2 regions of the Micromonospora sp. CNZ303 genome follow, and region 1 is predicted to be linked to the other one. Evidence: riboswitches for the same ligand, from Rfam matches in the RefSeq annotation. Region 1 holds a riboswitch; the other holds the start of a gene.
What was found. Region 1 has a riboswitch for glycine ahead of EV374_RS24445 (aminomethyltransferase family protein). Riboswitches for the same ligand answer to the same signal wherever they lie in the genome.

Region 1 (8,718 bases):
TCGCAGGTGCTGCACGGGCGCCGGCTGGTCGTCGCCACCGGCGCCCACGACCGGGTCGTGCCGTTCCCGGGCTGGGACCTGCCCGGGGTGGTCACCGCCGGCGGCGCCCAGGCCCTGCTCAAGGGCCAGGGGGTGAGTTTCGCGCGGCGGATCGTGGTGGCGGGGACGGGACCGTTCCTGCTGCCGGTCGCGACCGGCCTCGCCGAGGCGGGCAGCACCGTCGTCGGCGTCCACGAGGCGAACGACCCGATCGGGTACGCCCGCCAGCTCCGCCCGGTCCTGGGCGCGGCCGGCAAGCTCGCCGAGGCCGGCCGGTACGGCTGGCGGATGCTCCGGCACCGGGTGCCCTACCACCGCCGGACGGCGGTGGTGGCCGCGCACGGCACCGACCACCTGACCGGGGTGACCGTCGCCCAGCTCGGTCCCGACGGCACCGTGCTGGCCGGCACCGGGACCGAGGTGCGGTGCGACGGCCTCGCGGTGGGCTTCGGCTTCACCCCGCAGCTGGAGCTGGCCGTTGCCCTGGGCTGCGCGACCCGGCTGGACTCCGACGGCAGCCTGGTGCTGGCCGTCGATCCGACCCAGGCGACGTCGGTGCCGGGCGTGTACGCCGCCGGTGAGGTCACCGGCGTCGGCGGCGCCGACCTGGCGCTGGTGGAGGGGCAGCTCGCCGGGGGCGCCGCCGCGTGCTCCCTGGGCCTTACGCCGCCCTGGTCGGCCCGCCGGCACGACCGCCTGCTGCGGGCCCGGCGCCGGCTGCGCCGGTTCGCGGCGGCGCTGCACGCGGTGCACCCCGTGCCGTCCGGCTGGCCGGACTGGTGCGCCGACGACACGCTCGTCTGCCGGTGCGAGGAGGTGCCCGTCGGGGCGGTCCGGCGGGCGGTGCGGGAGTTGTCCGCCGGCAACGCCCGGGGCGCGAAGCTGCTGACCCGGGCCGGGATGGGCTGGTGCCAGGGGCGGGTCTGCGGCTACGCCACCGCCTGCCTGGCGGCGCGGGGAACGGGCCGGGAGCCGGGCGTGGCGGACCTGACCGGGTACGCGTCCCGTCCGCTGGCGCAGCCGGTCACGCTTGCCGCACTCGCCGGTGACGAGTGACCGCCGCGAACCGGACCGCCGACGGCGTTGCCGGCCACCAGCAGGTGGCCGGCAACGCCGTCGGTACGGACTGGGCCGGTCAGTACTCCGACCTGACCGTGACTCCGCTGAACGCCTGCTTGGCGTGCAGGCTGACGTAGTGGTAGCCGGCGGCCGGGTTGCTGATCGTGATCGTCTCACCGTTGCCGGTGTTGACCGACCGCCGGGTGTACGAGCTCGTGGTGGCCCAGCTGCTGGGGCTGTAGTACAGGTCGGCGTCGCCGGCACCACCGGAGGAGGTGATCCGCAGGCTGGTGGTGCCGGGCGGAACGTGCAGGTAGAGGTAGTGGAGGTTGCCGGCGGTGGCCTGGATGCCGCCGCGCTGGCAGTTGCGGCCCAGCGTCCGGACGTCGCCGCCGGTGCACTCGGGCAGCGGGGCGGGGCCGCCGGTGATGGTGACGTTCTGGGAGGTCCTGGCGGTGGCACCCTTGTCGTCGGTGACGGTCAGCGTGACCGGGTACGTGCCGGCGGCCTGGTAGGCCTTCGTCGGGTTGGTCGCCGTCGAAGTGGTGCCGTCGCCGAAGTTCCAGGACCGGGAGGCGATGCTCCCGTCGGCGTCGGTCGACCGGTCGGTGAAGCTGGCGGTCAGCCCGCTGGTGGTGAGCGTGAACGCGGCGACCGGGGCCTGGTTGGCGGGCGGGTTGGTGGTGCCGCCGCAGTTGCCGGCCGCGCAGGCGTCCAGCCAGGCATACCAGGTGGTGTCGTAGCGGCTGCCGATGGTGCTGGTCAGCAGCGTACGGGCGGCGTTCCAGTTGCCCGTGCGGTAGTGCCCGAGCAACGTGGTGACGTCACCCCGGTGCGACTGGAGCATGTACCGCACCGCCAGGTAACCCCACCGGTAGACGCGGGTGCTGTCGTGGCTGTACGTGGTGTCGAAGAGCGTACGCAGCGGGTGGGTCTTCTTCCCGGCCTCGGTGATCGCGGCGCCGTAGGTCAGCTGGCGGTACGAGTAGGACACGTACTCGGCGAAGCCCTCGATCCACCAGATGGTGGGGGTGGCGATGTTGTCGGTGAAGTCGCCGTACATGTTGAAGCGGCCGTCGAGGTAGTGGGTGTACTCGTGGTTGAGGTTCCAGATCTCGAAGGTGGGGCGCAGCCACTCCGCCTCGTACGCGATGAACCGCGGCTGGTTGCCGACGACGGCCGGGTCGCCTTCGAGGTACATGCCGCCGTTGTTCGTGTCGATGCCGAACATCGGCCCGCCGTACGTCTGGTATTCGGTGCTGGAGTCGAAGACCACCACTTCGAGCGTGGTGTTGCGGTCGTCGGCGACCGGGCCGCTGTCGGCCACCACCGAGTGGAAGTAGGCGTCCTGGTCGCGCATGCTGGTGCAGGACCGGTCCAGCTCGGCCGGGGCCATCTGCTGGGCGCGGATACGGATGCTGCTGCCGCAGGTGTAGGTGATCGGCAGGATCGCGGCGGCCAGCCGCGCCTGGAGGTCGCAGGTGTCGAAGTAGGCGCAGTTGGCCTTGTCGTAGTAGTCGGTCATCTCGGCGACGCCGACCCAGAGCGCGGCGGTGGAGCCGGTGATCGCGCTCAGGTTCAGCAGGCCCCGGGCCAGCGGTCGCACCTTCGACCGCAACGCGGTGTGCTGGAGGAACCGGCCCAGTTCCCGGCCGGCGTTGGAGACCAGGTAGCCCCGGTCGGTGCCGAGCAGGGCCCGTTTGCCGGTGGCGAAGGCGTGCAGCGTGTCCACCACGCTCGGGTCTGCGGTGACGGTGCTGACGAACTCGGGCACCTGGTGGCCCCGGAACAGCACGATGTAGACGTTGTTGACCGCGTTCAGCATCCACCACGACGAGTCGTACGAGCTGTCGTAACCGGTCAGCAGCCGCTTCACCACGTACAGGTAGCGGGCGTTCTCCTCGGCGCTGTCGATCAGGGTGACCGCCTCGGCCAGCACCTCGCCGTTGGCGTCGTTCACGTCGCCGGAGCGGCTGTTGGCGAAGAACGCGTCCAGGCCGGCGCGGATGGCGGTACGCAGCGTGGGGCCGTACGAGCCCACCGTGGACGGGTAGCTCCAGTGCACGTAGTAGCCGGCCCGCAGGTACAGCACGAGTTGGGCGGTGCCCGTGTTGTTGGTGCCGTCGTAGGAGCCGGCGTTGTCCCGCAGCCCGTACGCCACGCTGGCCATCTGCGCCTCGCGGAACGCCTGGTAGGCGTCGCTTCCGGAGAGGTTGAACAGGGTGTTCACGCAGTCGGTGGTGGACGCCTTGATCTGTTGCACCAGGGCGCTGCCGGTCCGGCTGGTGAAGTCACCGACCGCGCAGGGTGCGGCGGCCAGGCCGCGCATCGACGGGGAGGTGGACCGTTTGGCGTCGTCGGGCTGGTCGTAGTCGCGGCGCAGCTCTTCGCGGGACGAGGGGAGCGGGGCCCGCTCGCTCAGCGGCAGCGGTGACCGCCGGACGTGTCCGTCGACGGCGCCGGAGCCGACACCGGCGTCGGTCGGGGCGGCGCCGGTCGGCCTCGCCGGTGGCGCTGCGTTCGCCGCGGCGGAGGGGGCCAGCGGGCTCAGCCCCAGCGCCAGCACCAGCGCGAGCGGCATGGCGGCCCAGTGGCCTCGATTGCGTGTCTTCTTGGTTCTCACGGAGCGCCTCCTGGCGTTCGGTGCTCCGGCCTGGCGCCGGAGAGTGGGGGTGCGGGGTGGCCGTCCACCGGTCCGTGGCCGAGGGCGGCCTGGGAGGGGTTTCCGCAGGTGAGGTACGGCTTGGCGGACGGCCTACTCCTCTTCGGAGGGCGCTGCGGCCGTGGATCTCCTTCGATCGAGGCTGGACATTGTGCCGCAGGTGGCCAGTACAATGGCACACATCACACATCATGTAAAGGATTGTTCATCGTCTATATACGTGACGTCACGACCACGTTCCGTCATCGTTGACACCCGCTCGCCCGCCCGCCTAGGGTCTGCGAGCAACCCACAACTGCATAGACGCCGTTCGAATCCGCGCGGGAGAGACCCCGACCTTCCGTCGGGGCGCCGAAGGAGCAAACTCCCAAGAAACTCTCAGGCCCCGTTACCGCTCGGATAAGGCGAACTCTGGAAAGCAGACGATCCGTCGTCTCACCCACGGTGCAAACCGCCACCCGGCGGCGAAGCTCTCAGGTCCATGACAGAGCGGGAGGCAACCGACCGTACGACGCGACCGCGTCGGGACGAGGGAGTCCTCCATGCACCAGAGTCCGACGACCCTGCTCCACCCACCCCTGCACGCCGCGCACGCTGAACTCGGCGCCCGGTTCACCGGTTTCGCCGGCTGGTCGATGCCCCTGCGCCACGGCAGCGAAACCGCCGAGCACCGCGCGGTACGCGAACGCGCCGGCCTGTTCGACCTCAGCCACATGGGACAACTCGAGGTGTCCGGGCCACAGGCCCCGGCGGCACTGGACCACGCACTGGTCGGGCACCTGTCGGCGGTGCCGGTGGGCCGCGCCCGCTACACCATGCTCTGCGACGAGACCGGCGGCGTGCTCGACGACCTGGTCGCCTACCGGCTCGCCACCGACCGGTACCTGCTGGTGACCAACGCCGTCAACACCGGCACTGCGCTGGCCGAACTGCGCACCCGCTGCGCCGGACCCGGAGCGACCGTCACCGACCACACCGCCGAGCGGGCCATGGACGGCGCGTGCCACGGACCGGCCATCCGATGGTCGCGTTGACGGACGGCGGCACGGCGGAACCCGTCGGCGTGGTCACCAGCGGCGCGCTGTCACCGGTGCTGAACCGGCCCGTCGCGTTGGCCCGGGTCCACCCCGACGCCGTCGGGGCGCGGTCCCGACCGGGCGTCGTCATCCGGGGGGACACCGAGCCGGTGGAGATCACCCGACTGCCGTTCTACCGCCGTCCGCGCTGACCCGCGTCACCCGCTGCAAGGAGTAATGGACATGGATGTTCCCGCGCGTCTGCGCTACAGCATGAACCACGAGTGGATCGACGACGCGGCCGAGCCGGCGACGGTGGGCATCACCGCGTTCGCCGCCGCGGCGCTCGGCGACGTCATCTACGCCGAGTTGCCCGAACCCGGCACCCAGCTGGCGGCCGGTGAGGTCTGCGGCGAGGTGGAGTCCACCAAGTCGGTGGCCGAGCTGTACATGCCGGTGAGCGGCGAGATCGTCGCCACCAACGAGGCGGTCGTCGCCGACCCGGGCCTGATCGGCGCGGACCCGTACGTCGAGGGCTGGCTGTTCCGGGTCCGGCTGACCGACGTGCCGCCGCTGATGACGGCCGACGAGTACCGCGCCCACCTCGCCGAGACCGACAACGGAGGCGTGTCATGACCGTCCACGACCAGGGGCTGATCGACGCCGACCCGGAGATCGCCGAGGCGATCACCGCCGAGCTGCGCCGGCAGCGGCAGACCCTCGGCATGATCGCCTCGGAGAACTTCGCGCCCCGGGCGGTCCTCGAGGCACAGGGCTCGGTCCTCACCAACAAGTACGCGGAGGGCTACCCGGGCCGGCGGTACTACGGCGGCTGCGAGCACCTCGACACCATCGAGCGCCTGGCGATCGAGCGGGCGAGGCAACTTTTCGGCGCCGCGTACGCCAACGTGCAGCCGCACTCCGGCTCCCAGGCCAACGCCGCCGTGATGGCGGCCCTGCTCGACCCCGGGGACACCATCCTGGGTCTCGACCTCGCGCACGGCGGTCACCTGACCCACGGGATGCGGATCAACTACTCCGGCCGGCTGTACCGGGCGGTGGGCTATCAGGTGGACGCCGGGAGCTTCCTGGTCGACATGGACACCGTCGAGCGGCTGGCGCACGAGCACCGGCCGAAGATGATCGTGGCGGGCTGGTCGGCGTACCCGAGGGTGCTCGACTTCGCGCGGTTCCGCCGGATCGCCGATGCCGTCGGCGCGTACCTGCTGGTCGACATGGCGCACTTCGCCGGGCTGGTCGCGGCCGGGCTGCACCCCGACCCGGTGCCGCACGCCCACGTGGTCACCCTGACCACGCACAAGACGCTCGGCGGACCGCGTGGTGGCGCCATTCTTAGCGCCGACCCCGAGCTGGCCCGGCGACTGGACTCGGCGGTCTTCCCCGGCCAGCAGGGCGGCCCCCTGGGGCATGTGATGGCGGCCAAGGCGGTGGCGTTCCGCATCGCCGCCGGGGACGAGTTCCGGGACCAGCAGCGGCGGGCCCTGCGCGGAGCGCGGATCGTCGCCGGACGGCTGGGCGCCGCCGACACGTACGACGCCGGTGTCCGGGTGGTCAGCGGGGGCACCGACGTGCATCTGGTGCTGGTCGACCTGCGTGCGGCGAAGCTGGACGGTCTCCAGGCGGAACGGCTGCTCCAGGGGATCGGTATCACCGTCAACCGCAACGCCGTACCGTTCGATCCCCGCCCGCCGATGGTCACCTCGGGGTTGCGGATCGGCACCCCGGGCCTGGCCACCCGGGGCTTCGACGAGGCCGGCTTCGTCGAGGTCGCCGACATCGTCGCCACCGCGTTGAGCAGGGCGGAAGCCGGCGACGGGCTGCGCTCGCGGGTCGACCGTCTCGCCGACCGGCACCCGCTGCACGCCGGGCTGTCCCGCTGATGCCGAACAAGCTGCTGCTCATGGCAGCAGAGAACGAACGAATGCGCGGATTTGTCTCGCAGTCCTCCCTGACCCGGGGAATCGTGCACCGATTCGTCGCGGGTGAAGAGGACCGTGAGGTGATCGCGGTGGCCCGCCGGCTCACCGGGACGGGCCTGCGGGTCACCATCGACCACCTCGGCGAGGGGACGACGACACTCGAACAGGCCGAGGGCATCCGCGACACGTACCTCGCGCTGCTGGCGTCACTGGACGCCGCGGACCTGGCCGCCGCCGCCGAGGTCTCGCTGAAGGTCTCGGCGCTCGGCGGGTCGCTGCCGGGCGACGGGTACGACCACGCCGCCCGGCTCACCCACGACGTCTGCGCCGCCGCCGCGGCGGTGGGTTCGACCGTGACGATCGACATGGAGGACCACACCACCGTCGACGCGACCCTCGCCATCCTCGACGAGCTGCGTACCGAGTTCCCGTGGGTCGGGGTGGCGCTGCAGGCGTGCCTGCGGCGGACGGCGGCCGACTGCCGGCGACTCGCCCACGCGGGCAGCCGGGTCCGCCTGGTGAAGGGGGCCTACGCGGAGCCCGCCTCGGTGGCGTTCGTGAGCAAGCGCGAGGTCGACGGCGAGTTCCGGCGGTGTCTTCGCATCCTGATGGAGGGAGACGGGTATCCGATGATCGCAACCCACGACCCGACGCTGATCGAGTACGCCCTGCGCCTGGCGCGCGACGGTGGGCGCAGCGCGGAGGACTACGAGTTCCAGATGCTGTACGGGATCCGCGAGAACGAGCAGTCGCGGCTGGCGGCGAGCGGGAACCGCATGCGCGTCTACCTCCCGTACGGCCGTGACTGGTACGCGTACTTCATGCGTCGACTCGCCGAGAAGCCGGCGAACCTGCTCCTGCTGGCCCGGTCGTTCAAGCCCGGTTCGGCCAATTGAGAGACGGCTGCCACGGGTGGCCGACGCGACAGGGAGTGCGTCATGATCAGCGTTTTCGATCTTTTCAGTGTGGGCATCGGGCCGTCCAGTTCGCACACCGTCGGGCCGATGCGGGCCGCCCGGACGTTCGTGGCGGGACTCAAGGCCGACGGTGTGCTGGCCGGTACCGGCCGGGTCCGGGCGGAGCTCTTCGGTTCGTTGGGGGCGACCGGGCACGGGCACGGCAGCGACCGGGCGGTGCTGCTCGGAATGGCCGGTGAGGCCCCGGAGACGGTCGACACGGACACCGTCGACACGTGGGTGGCCGGGGTGCGTGCCGAGCGGCGGTTGGCTCTGCTGGGGGTTCAGGAGATCGACTTCGACCCGGACCGGGATCTGCTGCTGCACCGGCGCCGGTCGCTGCCGTATCACCCGAACGGGATGACCTTCGTCGCGTACGACCCCAGCGGCGTCGAACTGCGCAGCCGCACCTACTACTCGGTGGGTGGCGGGTTCGTGGTCGACGAGGCGGCGGCGGGGGCCGACCGCATCATCCCGGACACCACGCTGGTCCGGTACCCGTTCCGCACCGGGGGCGAGTTGCTGGACATCACCGCCGCGACCGGGCTGTCGATCAGCGAGGTGATGCTGGCCAACGAGCGGTCCTGGCGTACCGAGGCGGAGATCCGGGCCGGTCTGCTGGAGATCTGGCGGGTGATGCGGGAGTGCGTGCGGCGGGGTGGTGAGCGCGACGGGGTGCTTCCCGGTGGGCTGCGGGTCCGGCGGCGCGCGGCGGAGTTGCGGCGGAGGCTGGCGGCTGACACCGGCAGCGCCGATCCGTTGCGGGTGATGGACTGGGTGACGCTCTTCGCGTTGGCGGTGAACGAGGAGAACGCGGCCGGGGGCCGGGTGGTGACCGCGCCGACCAACGGGGCGGCCGGGATCATTCCGGCGGTGCTGCACTACTACACCCGGTTCGTGCCGTCGGCATCCCCGGACGGGGTGGTGCGGTTCCTGCTGACGGCCGGGGCGATCGGGGTGCTGTTCAAGGAGAACGCCTCCATCTCGGGTGCGGAGGTCGGCTGCCAGGGTGAGGTGGGCTCGGCCTGCTCGATGGCCGCAGCCGG
Region 2 (8,718 bases), on a different contig from region 1:
GGCTGCGCTGGCATGCCCTGCCGGTGATCAGCAACATGCGCTTGCGGATCGGTGGGGTGGACTACGGCTGTGCCCCCTTCAACGGTCACTACTTGAGTGACGAGATCGGTACCCGCAACATGGGTGACCGGGGGCGCTACGACCAGTTGCTGCCGGTGGCCCGGGGGCTGGGGTTGGACACCTCCCGCGAGGACAACCTGTGGCGCGAGCACGCCGTGTTGGTGATCAACCAGGCGGTGTTGCACTCGTTCCGGCTGGCCGGTGTGCGGGTGTCGGATCCGCACACCGAGTCGGAGCAGTTCATGAGGTTCTGCGAGTTCGAGGAGCGGGCGGGTCGGCCGGTGCATGGTGACTGGTCGTGGCTCAACGGCAGTGTGGGGTGGGCGGCGTTGCATGCCGTGCACCACCGCTACTACGACGAGGGGATCCCGAACCCGAACCTGTGGCAGGCGGACCGTGCGTACGGGGCGTCGGGCGTGTCGCAGCCGACCCTGCGGCAGCGTCATGACGCCGCTCGCCGGCAGGAGGGCTGAGGCATGGATGTCGCGGCGTTACGCCAGAGTTGGGCCCAGTTCTGCGTGGCCGGTCCGGAGGCGGCGAAGCACTTCTACGCGACGTTGTTCGTGATCGCGCCCGAGGTCCGCACGATGTTCCCGACCAACATGGAGTACCAGCAGGACAAGTTGCTCGCGGCGTTGGGGCACGTCATCACCCACATCGACGACGAGCGGGTGGTGACGTCGTTCGCGCAGCGGTTGGGCGCTGACCACCGCCGGTTCCGGGGGGAGGACCGGCAGGGTCGGCCGGTGCCAATGGCGGAGTGGCACTACAGCCAGGTCGGGCAGGCGTTGCTGTTGACGTTGGAGCGGTTCCTCGGGCCACGGTGGACGCCGGCGCTGCGCGCGGAGTGGGCCGCGGCGTACGAGTTGGTGGCGCGGTTGATGCTGACCGGTGCGGCGGAGGCGGTGCGGTCGTCGCCGCCGTACTGGGAGGCGGAGGTGCTGAGGGTGCAGAGGCGGCGGTCCGACGTGTGCGTGTTCACGGTCCGCCCGAACTATCTGTGCGAGTACCTGCCGGGGCAGTCGTTGCCGGTGCAGGTGCCGCAGTTGCGGACGTGGCGTTATCTGTCGCCGGCGAACGCGCCACGGCCGGACGGGACGATCGAGTTCCACGTCCGCGCCACGGGACGGTTCTCCACCCACCTGGTGCGCAAGGTCCGTGAGGGCGACCAGTTGCTGTTGGGGTTGCCGGTGGGTGAGGCGTTGGCGTCGTACGACCGGTCGCCGCATCTGCCGCTGCTGCTGGTGGCCGGGGGCACCGGGCTGGCGCCGTTGCGGGCGGTGGTGGAGGCGTTGCAGCGGGGGCCGGGGCGTCCGACGACTCTGGTGGTGGGCGGCAAGACGCCCGACGACCTGTACGACGACCGGGCGTTGCGGGAGTTGGCGGCGATGCCGCCGGCGGGGTCGTGGCAGTCCGGTGAGGTCGGTGGGTGGCTGCGGTACGTACCGACGGTGGAGAGCGGCTGGCAGTGGCAGGGTGCCATCGGTACGGCCGGTCACACCGCGGCGCGGTTGGGTCCGTGGCGGGACACCGAGGTGCTCGTGTGCGGCAGCCCGGAGATGACCCGGGAGACGATCAGCGCCCTGGCGGCGTCGGGGGTGACGCCGGAGCGGATCCTGACCGAAAGTTACGATCACTCCCTCTACCCACCCCTGGCGAGCGCGGCTGCCGCCGCACGGTCCGATTTGACTTGGACCGCTGCGGCTCCCGCCGCACCGCGCGACTTGAGTTGGACAGGTGCGCGATGAGCATCGACCACGGCGACCGGGTGGTCGTCGATCCGCACGGTGAGCTGACCCGGGCCGTGGCCGCGCTGGAGGCGCGCCGGTTCCGGGGCAGCCGGTGGCTGTCGGCCGAAGAGGTCGCCGGCCTGGCCCGGTCGGCGGACGAGCGGGTGGCGTTGCTGGGTGGTGAGGTGGACCGGCTGCGGCGGGAGAACGAGGCCCTGGCGCGGCAGGTGGAGATGTTGCGCCACGGCGCGTTGCCCAGCACCGCCCCGCAGGGCCCGGATCCGATGGTGATCGAGTTGGCGGTGCGGGCGCAGGACGAGGCGAACCGGACGATCGGTGAGGCCAGCGCGGAGGGCGCGGAGATCATCGCGGAGGCGCGGCGGCAGGCCGATGAGATCATCGCCGAGGCGCACGTGCTGGCCGGGGGTGTCGCCGGCCCGTCGGGGGCGGGGGGCGAGGAGCTGCGGCGGCAGGTGCGGGAGCTGGAGGGCCGGCAGGCGGCGTTGGTGGCGGCGGTGGCGGCGGCGCAGCAGCACCTGAGCCGGTGGCAGGCGTACCTGTCGGAGCAGTCGGCGCAGTTGCGCTCCGACGCGGAGGCGGCCGGGGCGGTCGGCGCGCAGCTGCGTGCCGTGCTCGGCGAGTAGCGGCGTCGCCGGCCCGCCGGGAGGCGGGTCAGTGCCGGTCGACGGCGGCGACGGCGTCGGCGATGGGGGTGTTGCCGCCGACGAGTTCCAGGATCGCGCCGGCGCTGTGCGGGTGGTGGAGCAGGGCGACGAGGACGCGGGCGACGTCGGTGCGGGTCACGGCGCCCGAGGGGGCGTGTCGGGCGAGGGTGATCCGCCCGGTGGGCGCGTCGTCGGTGAGCCGGCCGGGTCGCAGGATCGTCCAGTCGAGGTCGCGGCCGGTCAGGTCGTCCTCGGCGGCCTTCTTGGCGCGCAGGTACGCCGCGAACACCTCGTCGGTGCCGGCGGGTGGTTCGCCTTCCACACCCATCGAGGACAGCAGCAGGTAGCGGCGGACGTCGGCGCGTTGCGCGGCGTCGGCGAGCAGGACGGCGCCGGCCCGGTCGACGGTGTCCTTGCGGGCGGCGCCGCTGCCGGGGCCGGCGCCGGCAGCGAAGAGGACGGCGTCGGCGTCGGCGAGGTGGGCGGCGAGTTCGTCGGCGCCGACGTGTTCGAGGTCGGCCACGACGGGCTGGGCGCCGGCGGCACGCAGGGCGGCGGAGTGGTCGGGGTTGCGGATCAGCCCGACGGCGGTGTCGCCGCGTCCGGCGAGTTCGCGGTGGGTCAGCTGGGCGATCTTGCCGTGTCCTCCGGCGATGACGACGCGCATACCGCCAACCTAACCGCCGTCGGGGTGCGGCGCGCCCGGACGGCGCTGCCGGTGCCGGTGGATCGGTGTGCGGGCCGTGTTCGCCGTCGGGTGGTTGCCTGAGGCAGCATGGACGGGTGACGGAGACGGTCGACGCGCTGGCCGGCCTGGTGGCCGGCGGTGGGGTCGTGGTGTTGAGCGGGGCGGGCCTGTCCACCGAGTCGGGCATCCCGGACTACCGGGGGCCCAGCGGCGTGGCGCGGCGGCACACCCCGATGACGTACCAGGCGTTCACGCGCGACGCGCAGGCGCGGCGGCGCTACTGGGCGCGCAGCCATCTGGGGTGGCGGGTGATCGCGCGGGCGGCCCCGAACGAGGGGCACCGGGCGGTGGCGCGGCTGCAGGCCGGCGGGCTGGTTGAGGGGATCATCACGCAGAACGTGGACGGGCTGCACACCGCCGCGGGCAGCCCGCAGGTGGTGGAGTTGCACGGCCGCCTCGACGAGGTGGTGTGCCTGGGCTGCGGTAACCGGACGTCGCGGGAGGAGTTGGACCGGCGGCTGCGGGAGGCGAACCCGGGCTTCGACGCGCGGGCCGCGGCGGTCAACCCGGACGGTGACGTGGATCTCGCCGACGACGAGGTGGCCCGGTTCCGTACGGTCGACTGCACGTTCTGCCGGGGCGGCATGCTGAAGCCGGACGTGGTGTTCTTCGGGGAGACGGTGCCGGCGGCGCGGGTGTCGCGTTGTTTCGAGCTGGTGGCGCGGGCGCGGCTGCTGCTGGTGCTGGGTTCGTCGTTGACGGTGATGTCGGGTCGCCGGTTCGTGGTGCGCGCGGCGAAGCTGGGCATTCCGGTGGTGATCGTCAACCAGGGCCCGACCCGGGGCGACGGGTATGCGGCGTTGACCGTCGACGCGCCGCTGGGGCGGCTGCTGCCGGCGCTGGCCGACCGGACGGCCGGCGACGCAGCGGGGCTGGCGGGCGTCGGCCGGTAGCGGCCCGCCGGGGCGCGGGGCCGGCCGGTCATCGACGGTCGTCGCCGGCGGGGGTACGACCTCCGGTGGGCGGTGCGGCGCTGGTAGCGTTGACCATGCCGGCAGCACCCACGTGGGAGAGACCGCCCAGCAGCATCCCGGGCGGCGCCGAAGGGGCAAATCCTCCCCGGAACCTCTCAGGCAAAAGGACCTCGTGGGCAGGCACTGTGGAGCGCCTCGCGGGCGCGACAGAGGGGGAGGCCGACCTGTCGACCTCGCCCCCCCGGGAGTGCCGCCCATGACCGCAGAGCAGTTCGCCGCCCGCCACATCGGCCCCGATCCGGACGACGAGCGCCGGATGTTGGAGGCCGTCGGCTACGGCTCGGTCGAAGAGCTGATGGACGCGGCGATTCCCGAGGTGATCCGCTGGCACGGCACCCTGGAGCTGCCGGAGCCGGCCAGCGAGCACGACGCTCTCGCGGAGCTGCGGGCCCTGGCGGCCCGCAACACGGTGGCCGTGTCGATGATCGGGTTGGGCTACCACGGCACGCACACCCCGGCGGTGATCCGCCGCAATGTGCTGGAGGACCCGGCCTGGTACACGGCTTACACGCCGTACCAGCCGGAGATCAGTCAGGGGCGGCTGGAGGCGCTGCTGAACTTCCAGACCATGGTCACGGACCTGACGGGGCTGGCCACCGCGAACGCGTCGATGCTCGACGAGGGCACCGCCGCGGCGGAGGCGATGACGCTCGCGCGCCGCGCGTCGAAGAGCAGGAGCCCGGTGTACGTGGTCGACGCCGACACCCTGCCGCAGACCATCGCGGTGATCACCAGCCGGGCCGAGCCCCTCGGCATCGACGTGCGGATCGTCGACACCGGGCGCGACGAGTTGCCGGCGGAGTTCTTCGGGCTGCACCTGCAGTACCCGGGGGCGTCGGGGGCGGTGCGTGACCAGGCGGGGCTGGTCGAGGCGGCGCACGCGGTCGGGGCGTTGGTGACCGTGGCGGCGGACCTGCTGGCCCTGACGCTGCTGCGCGCGCCGGGGGAGATCGGCGCCGACATCGCCGCCGGCACCACCCAGCGTTTCGGCGTGCCGATGGGCTTCGGTGGGCCGCACGCCGGCTACCTGGCGGTGCGGGCGGGGCTGGAGCGGATGCTGCCGGGCCGGCTGGTGGGGGTGTCGCGTGACGCGGACGGCAACCCGGCGTACCGGCTGGCGTTGCAGACCCGGGAGCAGCACATCCGGCGGGAGAAGGCGACCAGCAACATCTGCACCGCGCAGGTGCTGCTGGCGGTGATGGCCGGCATGTACGCCGTCTACCACGGCCCGGACGGGCTGCGGCGCATCGCCCGCCGTACCCATGACATGGCGGTGCGGTTGGCGGCGTCGCTGCGGGGTGTCGACGGCGTCGAGGTGGTGCACGAGGCGTTCTTCGACACCGTCCTGGTGCGGGTGCCCGGCGGCGCCGAGGCGGTGGTCGCCGACGCCGCGGCCCGGGGGGTGAACCTGCGGCTGGTCGACGCCGAGCACGTGGGGGTGTCCTGCGACGAGACGACCACCCCCGCGCACCTGCGGAAGGTGTGCGACGCGTTCGGGGCCGTCGTGGCGGGGCGGCCGGTGGCGGTGGCGGACGCGCCGGTCACCGGCGCGTTGCCGGCGGCGCTGGCCCGTACGTCGGACTTCCTCACCCACGCGGTGTTCCGCAGTCACCACTCGGAGACGGCGATGCTGCGCTACCTGCGGCGGTTGTCGGACTTCGACTACGCCCTGGACCGGGGGATGATCCCGCTCGGGTCGTGCACGATGAAGCTCAACGCCACCACCGAGATGGAGCCGGTGAGCTGGCCGGAGTTCGCGCACGTGCACCCGTTGGCGCCGGACGCGCAGACCACCGGCTACCGGGAGATGATCTCCCAGTTGGAGGGGTGGCTGGCGGAGGTGACCGGCTACGACGCGGTCAGCGTGCAGCCCAACGCCGGTTCGCAGGGTGAGCTGGCGGGGCTGCTGGCGATCCGGGCGTACCACCGCCAGCGGGGTGAGGCGCACCGGGACGTGTGTCTGATTCCGTCGTCGGCGCACGGCACCAACGCCGCCAGCGCGGTGATGGCGGGCATGCGGGTCGTCGTGGTGGGCTGCGACGACGGCGGCAACATCGACCTGGTGGACCTCGACGCGAAGATCGACAAGCATCGGGACGCCCTCGCGGCGATCATGGTGACGTATCCGTCGACGCACGGGGTGTACGAGACGGGCATCGCGTCGCTGTGCGCGAAGGTCCACGACGCCGGCGGTCAGGTGTACGTCGACGGGGCGAACCTCAACGCGCTGGTCGGGTTCGCCAAGCCGGGGAAGTTCGGGGCGGACGTGTCGCACCTGAACCTGCACAAGACGTTCTGCATCCCGCACGGCGGCGGCGGTCCCGGGGTGGGTCCGGTGGCGGTGCGGGCGCACCTGGCGCCGTTCCTGCCGGGCGATCCGCTGGGCGTGCACGTCGACGGCCGGCCGGCGATCTCGGCGGCGCGGTACGGGTCGGCGGGGATCCTGCCGATCCCGTGGGCGTACCTGCGGATGATGGGCGCGGCGGGGCTGGTGCGGGCCACCGGCGTGGCGGTGCTGGCGGCGAACTACGTGGCGGCGCGGCTGCGTGGGCACTTCCCGGTGCTGTACGCGGGCAACAAGGGCCTGGTGGCGCACGAGTGCATCCTGGACCTGCGGCCGCTGACGAAGGCGACCGGGGTGAGCGTGGACGACGTGGCGAAGCGGCTGATCGACTACGGGTTCCACGCGCCGACGATGTCGTTCCCGGTGGCGGGGACGCTGATGGTGGAGCCCACTGAGAGTGAGGACCTGGCCGAGCTGGACCGGTTCTGCGACGCGATGATCGCCATCCGGGCGGAGATCGATCGGGTGGCCTCGGGGGAGTGGCCGGCCGGCGACAACCCCCTGGCCAACGCTCCGCACACGGCGGCGATGGTGTCGGGCGACGAGTGGCCGCACCCGTACCCACGGTCGGTGGGCGCGTATCCGGCCGGGGTGGAGCGGGCCGGGAAGTACTGGCCTCCGGTGCGGCGCGTCGACGGCGCGTACGGCGACCGGAACCTGGTGTGTTCCTGCCCGGCGCCGGAGGCGTTCGAGGACTGACGTCGCGTGACGCCGGGGCGGTCGTGGTGCCGCCCCGGCGGGTGCGTCGACCTGGGCGGGGGGGTGTCCCGACCGGGGGACCGGCTCAGATCGACGAGTGTAAAAGGCGTGACGCAGCGTGACAGGGGTCAGGCGACGAGGGCGTGTCGGGCGGGGCCGCGGTGGGGGGCGATGCTGCTGCCGTCGGGGAGGAGTTCGCCGGTGTCCTCGAAGAGGATGACACCGTTGCAGAGCAGGCTCCAGCCCTGCTCAGGGAAGCAGGCGAGGACTCGGGCGGCGTCCCGGTCGGTCGCTTCGGCGGAGGGGCAGGTGGGTTGGTGCTGGCACATCGGGTTCTCCGGACTGTGGGGGCACTGTGTCATGGTTCACATGACCAGTGACGCACAGTACCAAGCGAAAGTGGCCGGCATCGAGCAGGTATGCGCGTCGTTTTTCCGAAATCCACTGAACGGATGAGGCACAATGGGCCGGACGGCGTGGACACGCTCCCAGGGCTGACGGTCGGCGCGCCGGGAGCGCCGACCGGTTGCCGCCGTACGCTCGTCGAGCGGGCCCGCTGGCAGTGGCGGCCCGCCGACGGCGGCGACCCGGCGGCACGGGCCGAGGAGTTCCTCGCCGCGCACGGCCTGCCGCTGCGCGACCTGGCCCGCCCCGCCGGCCGCCACGACCCGGCCGGGGTGTGCGGGGCCGCTCTCTACGTCTCCGCGGCCGCCGGCGCCGCCCTGGTCGGCGCGCCGGCCGGCGCCGCCAACCCCGTGGCCGGGCTTCCCGAGGTCGTCGTGGTCGTCTACGGCCACGGCCCGGGCACGCCGCCCGGCGCAGACGCCGCCAGCCCCGCCAGCCCCTGGTGGCGCGGCACCTTCGCGGAGAGCTGGACGCCCCGTCAGCACGCCGACGCCGTCAGCGCGGTCCGCGCGGCGATCGGCCGCGGCGACGTCTACCAGGTCAACGTCGTCGGCCACGCCGCCGCCCGCTACACCGGCGACCCCCTGCCGGCCCTGAGCCGGCTGGCCGCGCTGCCCGGCGCCCGCTACGGCGGCACCCTCGCCGGAGCGGGCTGGGCGATCGGCTGCGCCAGCCCCGAGACCCTGGTGGAGCTGACCGACGGGCGCTTGATCACCAGGCCGATCAAGGGCACCCGGCCGGCCACCGCCGCCGGCCGCGCCGAACTGCTCGCCTCCGCCAAGGAGCGCGCCGAGCACGTGATGATCGTCGACCTGGAACGCAACGACCTGGCCCGCCTCGCCCGCACCGGCAGCGTGCGCGTCGACGAGCTGTTCGCCGTACGCCGGTGGTGCGACCTGTGGCAGGCGGAGTCGACGGTCTCCGCGGCGGTCGCCGACGGGCTCGGCCTGGCGGACCTGCTGCGCGCGGTCTGCCCCGGCGGCTCGGTCACCGGTGCTCCGAAGCTCGCCGCCCTCGACCGCATCGCCGCGCTGGAGCCGGTCGGCCGGGGTGCCAGCATGGGCGCGCTCGGCTGGGTGGCCCCGGGCCGCAT

Region 2: another riboswitch for glycine. It lies ahead of gcvP (aminomethyl-transferring glycine dehydrogenase); the one in region 1 lies ahead of EV374_RS24445 (aminomethyltransferase family protein).

Annotation. Positions count from the first base shown of each region.
Region 1 covers NZ_SLVT01000017.1:159,098-167,815, forward strand. The annotation lists gene EV374_RS24435 (FAD/NAD(P)-dependent oxidoreductase) at 1-1,095, shown strand, start outside; gene EV374_RS24440 (collagenase) at 1,175-3,721, opposite strand; glycine riboswitch at 4,072-4,164, shown strand; glycine riboswitch at 4,170-4,250, shown strand; gene EV374_RS24445 (aminomethyltransferase family protein) at 4,303-4,794, shown strand; gene EV374_RS33605 (glycine cleavage T C-terminal barrel domain-containing protein) at 4,782-4,988, shown strand; gene gcvH (glycine cleavage system protein GcvH) at 5,020-5,412, shown strand; gene glyA (serine hydroxymethyltransferase) at 5,409-6,677, shown strand; gene EV374_RS24460 (proline dehydrogenase family protein) at 6,677-7,612, shown strand; gene EV374_RS24465 (L-serine ammonia-lyase) at 7,655-8,718, shown strand, end outside.
Region 2 covers NZ_SLVT01000012.1:185,112-193,829, reverse strand. The annotation lists gene EV374_RS20370 (nitric oxide synthase oxygenase) at 1-533, shown strand, start outside; gene EV374_RS20365 (globin domain-containing protein) at 537-1,808, shown strand; gene EV374_RS20360 (hypothetical protein) at 1,805-2,434, shown strand; gene EV374_RS20355 (NAD(P)H-binding protein) at 2,463-3,122, opposite strand; gene EV374_RS20350 (NAD-dependent protein deacetylase) at 3,239-4,096, shown strand; glycine riboswitch at 4,200-4,298, shown strand; gene gcvP (aminomethyl-transferring glycine dehydrogenase) at 4,374-7,220, shown strand; gene EV374_RS20340 (DUF5999 family protein) at 7,349-7,549, opposite strand; gene EV374_RS20335 (chorismate-binding protein) at 7,673-8,718, shown strand, end outside.